Gimesia maris: one gene and its partners. Each later gene encodes a partner of the first gene's protein in a complex. Links are inferred from orthologs where the notes say so. Each region holds a gene or a part of one and is shown on either strand. Other genes may lie near its edges. The genes, in order: accD, accC and GmarT_RS10475.

What was found.
Region 2: the proteins of accD (region 1) and accC are in contact, whole or in part, in a solved structure (PDB 8UXZ), measured with the Escherichia coli proteins. The link is inferred for Gimesia maris from one-to-one orthologs.
Region 3: the proteins of accD (region 1) and GmarT_RS10475 are in contact, whole or in part, in a solved structure (PDB 8UXZ), measured with the Escherichia coli proteins. The link is inferred for Gimesia maris from one-to-one orthologs.

The regions. Positions count from the first base shown.
Region 1 is NZ_CP042910.1:3,267,954-3,271,108, reverse strand. What follows is about bases 161-3,155. They hold accD (acetyl-CoA carboxylase, carboxyltransferase subunit beta), read left to right. Parts: upstream 161-1,228; coding sequence 1,229-2,083; downstream 2,084-3,155. Other genes in these bases: GmarT_RS12160 (serine/threonine protein kinase), read left to right, coding at 2,286-3,155; GmarT_RS12170 (histidine phosphatase family protein), read left to right, coding at 553-1,227; rpe (ribulose-phosphate 3-epimerase), read left to right, coding at 161-537. Outside these bases: more of rpe, read left to right, coding at 1-160.
Region 2 is NZ_CP042910.1:445,086-448,136, reverse strand. Bases 37-2,927 are described here. They hold accC (acetyl-CoA carboxylase biotin carboxylase subunit), read right to left. Parts: upstream 2,206-2,927; coding sequence 868-2,205; downstream 37-867. Other genes in these bases: accB (acetyl-CoA carboxylase biotin carboxyl carrier protein), read right to left, coding at 2,298-2,792; GmarT_RS01670 (6-phosphofructokinase), read right to left, coding at 37-647. In the rest of the region: more of GmarT_RS01670, read right to left, coding at 1-36. UniProt on the Escherichia coli protein: This protein is a component of the acetyl coenzyme A carboxylase complex; first, biotin carboxylase catalyzes the carboxylation of the carrier protein and then the transcarboxylase transfers the carboxyl group to form malonyl-CoA.
Region 3 is NZ_CP042910.1:2,826,257-2,829,175, forward strand. The notes cover bases 23-2,781. They hold GmarT_RS10475 (acetyl-CoA carboxylase carboxyltransferase subunit alpha), read right to left. Parts: upstream 2,007-2,781; coding sequence 1,038-2,006; downstream 23-1,037. Other genes in these bases: GmarT_RS10465 (CvpA family protein), read left to right, coding at 23-63; GmarT_RS10470 (hypothetical protein), read right to left, coding at 317-715; GmarT_RS10480 (serine/threonine protein kinase), read right to left, coding at 2,112-2,781. Also shown: more of GmarT_RS10465, read left to right, coding at 1-22; more of GmarT_RS10480, read right to left, coding at 2,782-2,919. UniProt on the Escherichia coli protein: Component of the acetyl coenzyme A carboxylase (ACC) complex. First, biotin carboxylase catalyzes the carboxylation of biotin on its carrier protein (BCCP) and then the CO(2) group is transferred by the carboxyltransferase to acetyl-CoA to form malonyl-CoA.

The DNA of each region.
Region 1 (3,155 bases):
CTTTCGTATGGCGCACTGTTGATTGAACGAGTCCGCTCATTGACCAGCATGGCCTTTGATGCGCACTTAATGATCAGCCATCCGGAAAAGTACATTGATGACTACATCAAAGCCGGCTGTAATTCCATCACCGTACATATCGAAGCAGTTCCCGATCCCGGTGATATTTTAAAACATTTAAATCAGTCGGGGGTCATCCCTGGCCTGGCCGTCAGTCCTGAAACTCCCCTGAGTGCTGTCGAACCCTACCTGGATCAGGCGGGCCTGGTCCTGATTATGAGCGTGGAACCCGGGTTCGGCGGACAATCCTTCATCGAATCGAGCATTGAGAAAATCAAACAGCTGAAATCAATGATTCCCGCCGACACGATACTGTCGGTCGACGGCGGAATTGCCATGGATACCATTGCTGAAACGGCCGGCGCAGGCGCCAACTATTTTGTAGTTGGAAGTGCCATCTTTGATCAGGCCGACTATTCTACAGCTGTCAGCGAACTGGCTGCAAAAGCCGGGAGCAAGACAGCTTCCTCAACTTAAAAGAGATACCTAATAATGCCAACGGTGGTGCTGATACGACCTGGTTGTACAGACTTTGATAAAGATGAACGAATACAAGGAACGCTCGACCTTCCTCTGAACGCGGAAGGTGAGGAGCAGGTCAAGAATCTCGTTGCGCAGATTGAAAACTCAGGGATAGAAACGATTATCACATCCTCTTCAGAACCAGCCCTGTCAACTGCTGAGCAGTTAGGGGAAAACCTGGGAATTCCTGTCAAGGAAAAAGAAGGGCTGAAAAATTTGAACCAGGGCCTCTGGCAGGGACTGGAGTACGAGGAAGTACGCCGGAAATACCCGAAACTGCTGAAACAATGGACCGAATCACCAGAAACAGTTTGCCCCCCCGAGGGAGAACTGGCCTCTGAAGCAGTGAAACGCGTGCAAAAAACACTACAAAAGTACCTGAAAAAGAAACAGAATTTTGCTATCGTAGCTTCTGAACCTCTGGCAACAATTATTTCCTGCCTGTTGCGAAATGAGAATAAAGATAAAATTTCTTTTGAGCACAACGGGAAATTTTGCCAGAATGAAATGTTCGAAATTCTTGAATCGCCTCCCAAAAAAAGTGATTCAAAGCAGGTAAGTTCGGACGATCAAACAGAAAAGAAGGATTCCCCCCAGGGTCAAGGAAACCACACCGAGAAGTGGCGGTTCGAGGAGGCCAAATAAGATGAGTTCAGCTCCGAAATCTAATATTGATTCATGGTTAAGTCATACTTCCCGCCCCAAACGGGGAGTACCGGAAGGGCTCTGGCAACGGTGTCCCGCCTGTAACGCCACAGTTTTCTGCAAGCAGGTCGAGCAGGGACTGGGCCTTTGTCCGGAATGTGATCATCATTTTTACATTTCAGCAGAAACCCGCATTCAGCAACTGCTTGACCCTGACAGTTTTGAAGAATGGTTTCCGGATATCACCGCCGGTGACCCGTTAGTATTTGCGGACAAAAACAAAACATACAAAGACCGGATCCTGATTGAGCAGAAGAAAACGGGCATGAAAGATGCCTGTATTGTAGGGCGTGGATATATGCGCGGTCGCCCCCTGGTGATTGGCATCACCGACTCTGCCTTCATTATGGGCAGTATGGGATCTGTAGTAGGCGAAAAGCTGACACGCGCCATCGAACAGGCGACTGCACTGAAACTGCCCTTGATCATTATCAGTGGTTCCGGCGGTGGTGCACGCATGCATGAAGGCATTTTCTCCCTGATGCAAATGGGTAAGGTCTCTGCCGCTCTCGGGCGATTCCATGATAAAGGAGGGTTGTTTATTTCGGTATTAACCAACCCTACTATGGGAGGGGTGGCTGCCAGTTTTGCCTCACTGGGGGATATTGTGGTCGCAGAACCAGAAGCACTGATCGGATTCGCCGGACCGCGGGTCGTTGAGGCTACAATTAAAAGCCCGCTGCCTGAAGGTTTCCAGACCAGTGAGTTTCTGCTTGAACACGGGTTCGTTGACCGGATTATTTCCAGACCAAAACTTCGCTCGGAACTGGCTCGCCTGATCGATTATTGTGCCTGATTTATCTGATCAGAAAACACAACGCCACCAACTGCATTGATGAGACAGGTCTTTCTTCAAAAGTATTATTTGAAGCTTTGCCTGGCAGCACTTTGCGTATTGCCTCAAAGACACTTATACTATTGGTAGTGGGCCGGTTTCTATTCTTCTGAACTTGGGATAAACCTGGTCCTGAATTCACTCTTTGCCTGCTGGTGAATACATGAACTTCTTAAAGCGTTTCTTTTCCAAAGAGTCCCGCCAGCCTCGCGTCAACATCAAGCAGCGTTTTGAACTGATCGGTCGGGTCGGGCAGGGCAGTATGTCTAAAGTCTGGCGTGCCCGTGATCTCAATTCAGGCAGGACCGTCGCGCTCAAGGTTCTCCATAAACAGAAAACGGAAGAACTGGAGGCCAGATTCGTAGGGTTAAACAAACCCAGGGAAGGCGACATTGCAGTTCAGTTTCAGCACCCTCATATTGTCAAAACATTTGAACATGGACTGACTTCCGAAGGTGAGCAGTTTCTGGTCATGGAGTTCATCGAAGGTTACAGCCTCAGTTTTCTTGTCGAAGCACAAAACGAGGACATGCGGACCAATTGTCTGAAATACATGATTCAGCTCGGCGAAGCCATTCAGTACTTCCATAATGAAAACTGGATCCACCGTGATATCTGTCCCCGCAATATCATGGTCGATAATGAACAGCAACTCAAATTAATCGATTTTGGTCTCGTAGTCCCGAATACACCGCCTTTTTTACTGCCTGGCAACCGCACTGGTACTGCTGCTTACATGGCGCCTGAGTTGATCAAGCGACAGAAGACCAGCCAGAAAATTGATATCTTTTCCTATGCTGTAACCTGCTACGAAATGCTCACCAGACAACTCCCCTGGAAGGCAGCAGAGACAATGGAGGCGGTACTCCAACACATCAATTCACCGCCAAAACCGATTCAGGAACTGCTGCCGGGAATCAACCCTCAGATTGCAGATGCGATCATGAAAGGACTGGAACTGTATCCGCAGGATCGCTGGCAGACTATTGATGAGATGCTGGTACCGTTTAAAGAAGTCTACCAGTCCCAGAAA
Region 2 (3,051 bases), 2.8 Mb from region 1 along the record:
TACTTTTTGCCGTTGGCACGACGTCGTTTCAGCACATCAATCATACGGTCCATTTCAATCGGCTGTTCGGGAACCAGCGTGTAATCGGCGGCCGTTGCCAGACCGGAGAACAGTGCGATCCAGCCTGCATGACGTCCCATGGTTTCAACCACCATGATGCGCCGATGTGACTCGGCCGTGGTTCGCAAGCGGTCGACGGCTTCCATCACGATATTAATGGAAGTATCGAAACCGAAGGTTACATCGGTCGAACTCAGGTCGTTATCAATGGTCTTGGGACAGCCGATCACGGGGGCTTTATGATCGCTCCAGAGTTTGCTGGCTACGCCCAGTGTGTCATCACCGCCGATGGCGATCAGACAGTCCAGACCCAGCTTTTCAAGTGTCGCCAGTACTTTGGGTACATCTTCTTCTTCATTCTTATAAGGATTGGTACGGGAAGACCCCAGGATGGTTCCCCCTTTGAAGATGATGTCGTCTGTGTTTTCTGAATTCAGTTCGATGTAGTTACCTTCAATCGCGCCGCGCCAGCCTTCCAGCAGACCATACACTTCGCCGCCCGCATTGCAGATGACGCGTACGGCACCACGAATCACCGGATTCAAACCAGGACAATCTCCACCACCCGTTAAAATACCAACTCTCATTATTCTACCTGTACCTGTTTTCAAAAAAGTAACGTCTCTGACTGTGTTTGAGAGACTCAAAATATGACCAGCTTACAATAGGAAGTGAGCGAAACTTCGCTTCCGAAACCGAGAAGTTTTGCCGACACAGGACCCCTGGCGGATGAGCGAAGTGAATGCCCGCAGGTCTGCTGCAATACAAAACGACCGAATGTTCGTCGTACCAATCTCCGGGAACAATTTACCAGGTTCGTTCGATAAACGTGGTATCGACCTTACCCTCAATGAACGCCGAGTGATTAAAGATCTTCTTCGCCAGGGGAATCGTGGTCTTGATCCCTTCAATCACGAACTCATCCAGGCAACGCCTCATACAAGCCAGCGACTCTTCACGCGTCGGTTTGTGGACAATGAGCTTGCCAATCAGAGAATCGTAATAAGGGCCCACGGTGTACCCCTCGTAAATATGCGAGTCAAAGCGGACACCCGGCCCGCCGGGAACCCGCAACTTTGTGATTTTGCCGGGTGATCCACGAAAATCATTTTCGGGATCTTCCGCATTGATACGGAGTTCGATGGCAGATCCCAGACAGGGAATATTTTTCTGCTTCAGATCCAGTTTCTCACCGGCAGCAATCCGAATCTGCTGTTTGATCAGATCGATGCCTGTCACCAGTTCGCTGACCGGATGTTCGACCTGAATCCGGGCATTGACTTCGATGAAGTAAAACTGGTTGTCGGGTCCGACCAGAAACTCCACCGTACCGGCGTTGGTGTAGCCAGCGGCTTCAATCAATCGACAGGCGGCTTTACAGATGTCTTCACGAACCGAGTGAGGCAGGTTCGGAGCCGGGCTCTCTTCTACCAGTTTCTGGTGTCGTCGTTGCAGACTGCAGTCACGCTCCCAGAGGTGAAGCACGTTGCCGTGATTGTCGGCCATGATCTGCACTTCGACGTGCCTGGGATTTTCGATGTATTTTTCGATATAGACGCCGGAATTTTTGAAGGCGGCTTCAGCTTCCGCGGCAGCCGCTTTGAGTCCGGCTTTCAGTGAGATATCATTGCGGGCCACCCGCATCCCTTTACCGCCACCGCCGGCGGTCGCTTTGATCAGTACGGGGTAACCGATCTCCTGGGCGACCTTGAGTGCTTCTGCTTCATCCGTCACCAGCCCCTCGGTCCCCGGTGACACATGCACGTTGGCAGCCTTGGCGATTTCCCGGGCAGAGACTTTATCGCCGAGTTGAGCCATCGCTTCGTGAGGCGGGCCGATGAATTCGATATTACAGCTGCGGCAGACTTCCGCGAAGTGTGCATTTTCCGCCAGGAACCCGTAACCGGGGTGAATCGCCTGCACATTACCGATTTCAGCAGCACTGATAATCCGATTGATCATCAGGTAGCTGTCGGTCGCTGCCGGCGGTCCAATGCAGATCGCCTCGTCGGCCAGTGAAAGATAATGTGCGTCCCGATCTGCTTCACTGAAAACCGCAACAGTTTCGATTCCCATTTCACGACAGGCACGTATCACCCGCAGTGCGATCTCACCTCGGTTTGCAACCAGTATTCTTTGAAACATGTGTTTTTGACTTGGTAAAAGGACACTACATCTGAGTTTCTGAACGCAACAGCATGACCTGCTTCATCGCGAACTTTCTACGATAACAGGCTTCAGCCCTGGGAGATCCGGAACAGAGGCTGGCCGAATTCGACCGCTTCGCCATCTTTCACCAGAAGCTCCGTAATCGTTCCATTCATCTCAGCTGGAATCTGATTGAAGACTTTCATCGCTTCGACGATACAGACAATGGTATCTGAGCCCACTTTGGAACCCACGCTGACAAACGGGGGATCGTCAGGACTCGGAGAGGCATAGAACGTACCCACAGTCGGACTCTTGATCACAGGACCGGCATCAGCAGCTGGTGCCGCTTCTGTCGGAGGAGCCGGAGCGGCTGCAGGAGCGGCCACGGGAGCAGGAACTGCATGTTGCATCGGTGCCGGAACCATCGAAACGGTCTCCTGTGGCCCACGACGCAATTTCCAGGTCTCTTCGCCGCGCTTCAGATTGACCTCGGTCAGTCCGTGCTTTTCCATCATTTCAAACAGAGTCTGAAGTTTTTCCAAATCGAAAGGTTCGCCTTTCGGCACCTCGTTTTTTGCCATTGACCTACCTTAATTTCGTATTCTCATGCTGCACTCGCATTGCCTGCTGTAAACTAAGGACGGATTGACAATAACGTCCCTCAGCAACGCGTTCCAGATTTTCACTCTATCAGCTGACCATATGGGAAAGGGACCAAACGCTTACGTCTTGCGCGCACGCTCTACCCCGCCTGACATGTTAAGAACCAGATTCTAAGCCAAATCGTATCAGAAAACCAAGAGAAACGGGGGAGTTTCTCTAATAAATTCGGGCACAACC
Region 3 (2,919 bases), 440 kb from region 1 along the record:
GTTCCCATCAATGCACTGGGATCAGCGCTGCAGGATCGGATGCGTGAAGCACAACGCAGGTGAAATGTTGAAGTGGAATTCGACTCTGCTTTCAGGATCATCGTGATGCTGAAGCAGAGAGGCTTTGAGAGTAAAGTCGGGTACCAGTTCAAAGAGTATGTAGAGTGGGAGATCGGAATCAGGGAGAATCGCAAACCCTGTAAAAACAGGCTAAAATTCACGCCGAACTTAACATAACGGACATTATCGGACGTTCGTTGTGGGGTGCTTTACTGGTGTTTGCGGTGTGGCCTGTGTTCTTATGCCTTGAATGGCGTCATGCAAAAGCGGTGTTCAACAGAAGCTGCTGCTCTCTCGCGGAGCCCCGTCTGATCACTGGTTTGATCTCATTCTGCAGCCGCTCTTCAACGCGATCCAGACGAGCCGATCGTGGCATTGATTTATGCTGCTGTTGCTCGCTCTGAGTATGCTGAAACGTGCGTCGAAATCGCGTCTTAAAACAGGCCCGTTTACATGCCCCGATGCGAGTTCTCTGGCCGGGTCTGAACTGCGATTTTCGTGTCTCCATTTCCCCGGGTATCTGACGCGACTGGTCGGCGATTGCGATTGTGAATTCGTTTCCGGTGACATCAACTTCACGGAGAGCAGGTTCCCCGAACTCCTTGCGCAGAAATGCGTCTCTGAGGGCCTCGATTCGGATTTGTGACACTTGCATCGCGTTTTCCTTTTCAGCTCACTGCCGGGCCTCTGGGAGGCCGGTTGTTTTCGACGCGCAGAAATGACGTATTTTCATCCGATGGGAAGAAAGCCAGGCTGCAATCCTCAATCGATTTCTCGACCGGGAAACGTCTGCTTAAAGCATAGCATCCAAATGGGCCGTAGATGGGTTGTGAATGGCAGAACTTTGTTTATTCCGCGCGGGTACTACTTCAGCTTCACCAGTCGTAAAAAAAGCGTACGCCCGTTGGTGGTTCCTTTCTGGAATTCAACGGGCGTACGCCTGATGTCTTTGTTGCGAAGCTGGAGCCGCGGTGGTCTTATGCGGTTTCTACTTCGAGTGTTTCGTGGAACTTGCCGATCTTGCGGAACTTCTCGTAACGCTGGTCGACAAGTTGATCCAATGGAATGTTTGTCAGCTGCTTCAGGTTGGAAGATAAGGAAGCCTTCAGTGCAGTCGCCATCTGGCGATGATCACGATGGGCGCCCCCCAGTGGTTCCGGGATGACTTCGTCGATGATTCCCAGTTCCAGCAGATTCTTGCTGGTGAATTTGAGGGCGTTGGCTGCCTCGTTGGCGAATTTAACATCCTTCCATAAGATGCCGGCACAGCCTTCGGGTGTGATGACGGAATAGTAGGCATACTGCAGGACGGAGATGTGGTCTCCAACACCGATGCCGATGGCTCCCCCGGAACCCCCTTCGCCAATCACGACGCAGACGATGGGAGTTTTCAGCAGTGACATTTCCCTGAGGTTGATGGCAATGTTGTAGGAGATTCCCTGTTCTTCTGCCTTGATGCCCGGGTAAGCGCCAGGTGTGTCAATCAGGCAGATGATGGGAATCCCGAATTTTTCTGCCATCTTCATTTTGGACAGCGCCTTGCGGTAACCTTCGGGATGGGCACAGCCGTAATAGCATTCCGTGCGCTCTTTTAACGTGCGTCCTTTCTGCTGCCCGACAAACATGACTTTCTGTCCGTCCAGTTTGGCGAGGCCCGTCAGAATGGCGCGGTCATCACCGATGGCTTTGTCGCCATGCAGTTCGACGAATTCATCAAATACGAGTTCCAGGTAATCGAGTGTCTGGGGGCGTTCCGCGTGGCGGGCGACCTTAACCGTATCCCAGGCATCCAGGTTTTCAAAGATCTCACGTTTCATGCGTGTGATTTCCAGTCGCATATTGCGAATGGCGTCTTTGGTATTGGGTGTGGGATTGGGTTCCTGCTCGATTTTCTTGAGCTGCTCTTCCAGTTCGTAGATGGGACGTTCGAATGGAAGTTGATTCATAACAGACATAGTATTTGAGACCGCGTATTAAAAATGAATGAGTAGGTGTTTAAAGATGTCGGGCAGTTTACCAGATGCATGCCGTTCCTGGAAGATTTTATGATTTCAGATCACATCCGGCAATTCATCCATGAAGGGAAGATCATCATCATTTTTGGATTTTTGCTCTTTCTCTTCATTTTTTGGTGGTTCCGGCTGATTTTGAGGTGGTTTTGCCGGTTGTTGCGGTGCCTGTGACTGCTGAGGTGGCGCATTGGCAGCCGGAGGTTGCTGGGCTGGCTGTTGCTGTGCCGGTGGTTGTTGCTGTTGTGGTGGCTGCTGTCCCGGCTGTTGTGGTTGTGGCGGGTAGGGTTGCTGCGGGTACTGCTGAGGCGGATAAGGTTGCTGGGGGTATCCCTGCGGCGGTGGTGGATAGCCGCCGGGAGGCATGGGTTGCCCCTGGTACTGCGGCGGATACATCGGCTGCTGGTATTGCGGCGGATACATGGGTTGCTGGTACTGAGGCGGATACATGGGCTGAGGCGGCTGTTGCGGTTGCTGCTGTGGTTTTTTCTGTGGAGCCGGCTCCGGTTTGGGCTTAGGCTTGGCGTTGGCTTTACGATCTGCGATCAACTGCTTGGCCAGTTCCGGGTTTTCTTTCACCAGTTCGGAGAGTCGCGCGTCCGCACGGCTGTCGAGGCGTTTCTCCTTCATGGATTCTTTTTCCGCTTCTTCCGCATCCGCTTTTTCCTGAGCGATGATTTCGGAAATTTCGGCTTTGAACATCTTCAGGTTTCGGATGGTTGAGGCCACCTCTTCCATGGAAGCATGCCGGTTCTCTGGCTTCTTGGCCAGCATCTTCAAAATAAACTCATCCATTTCCGGTGAGACGTTTGGATTAAAGTTTGATGGGGGCTGCGGCTTTTCCGAGATA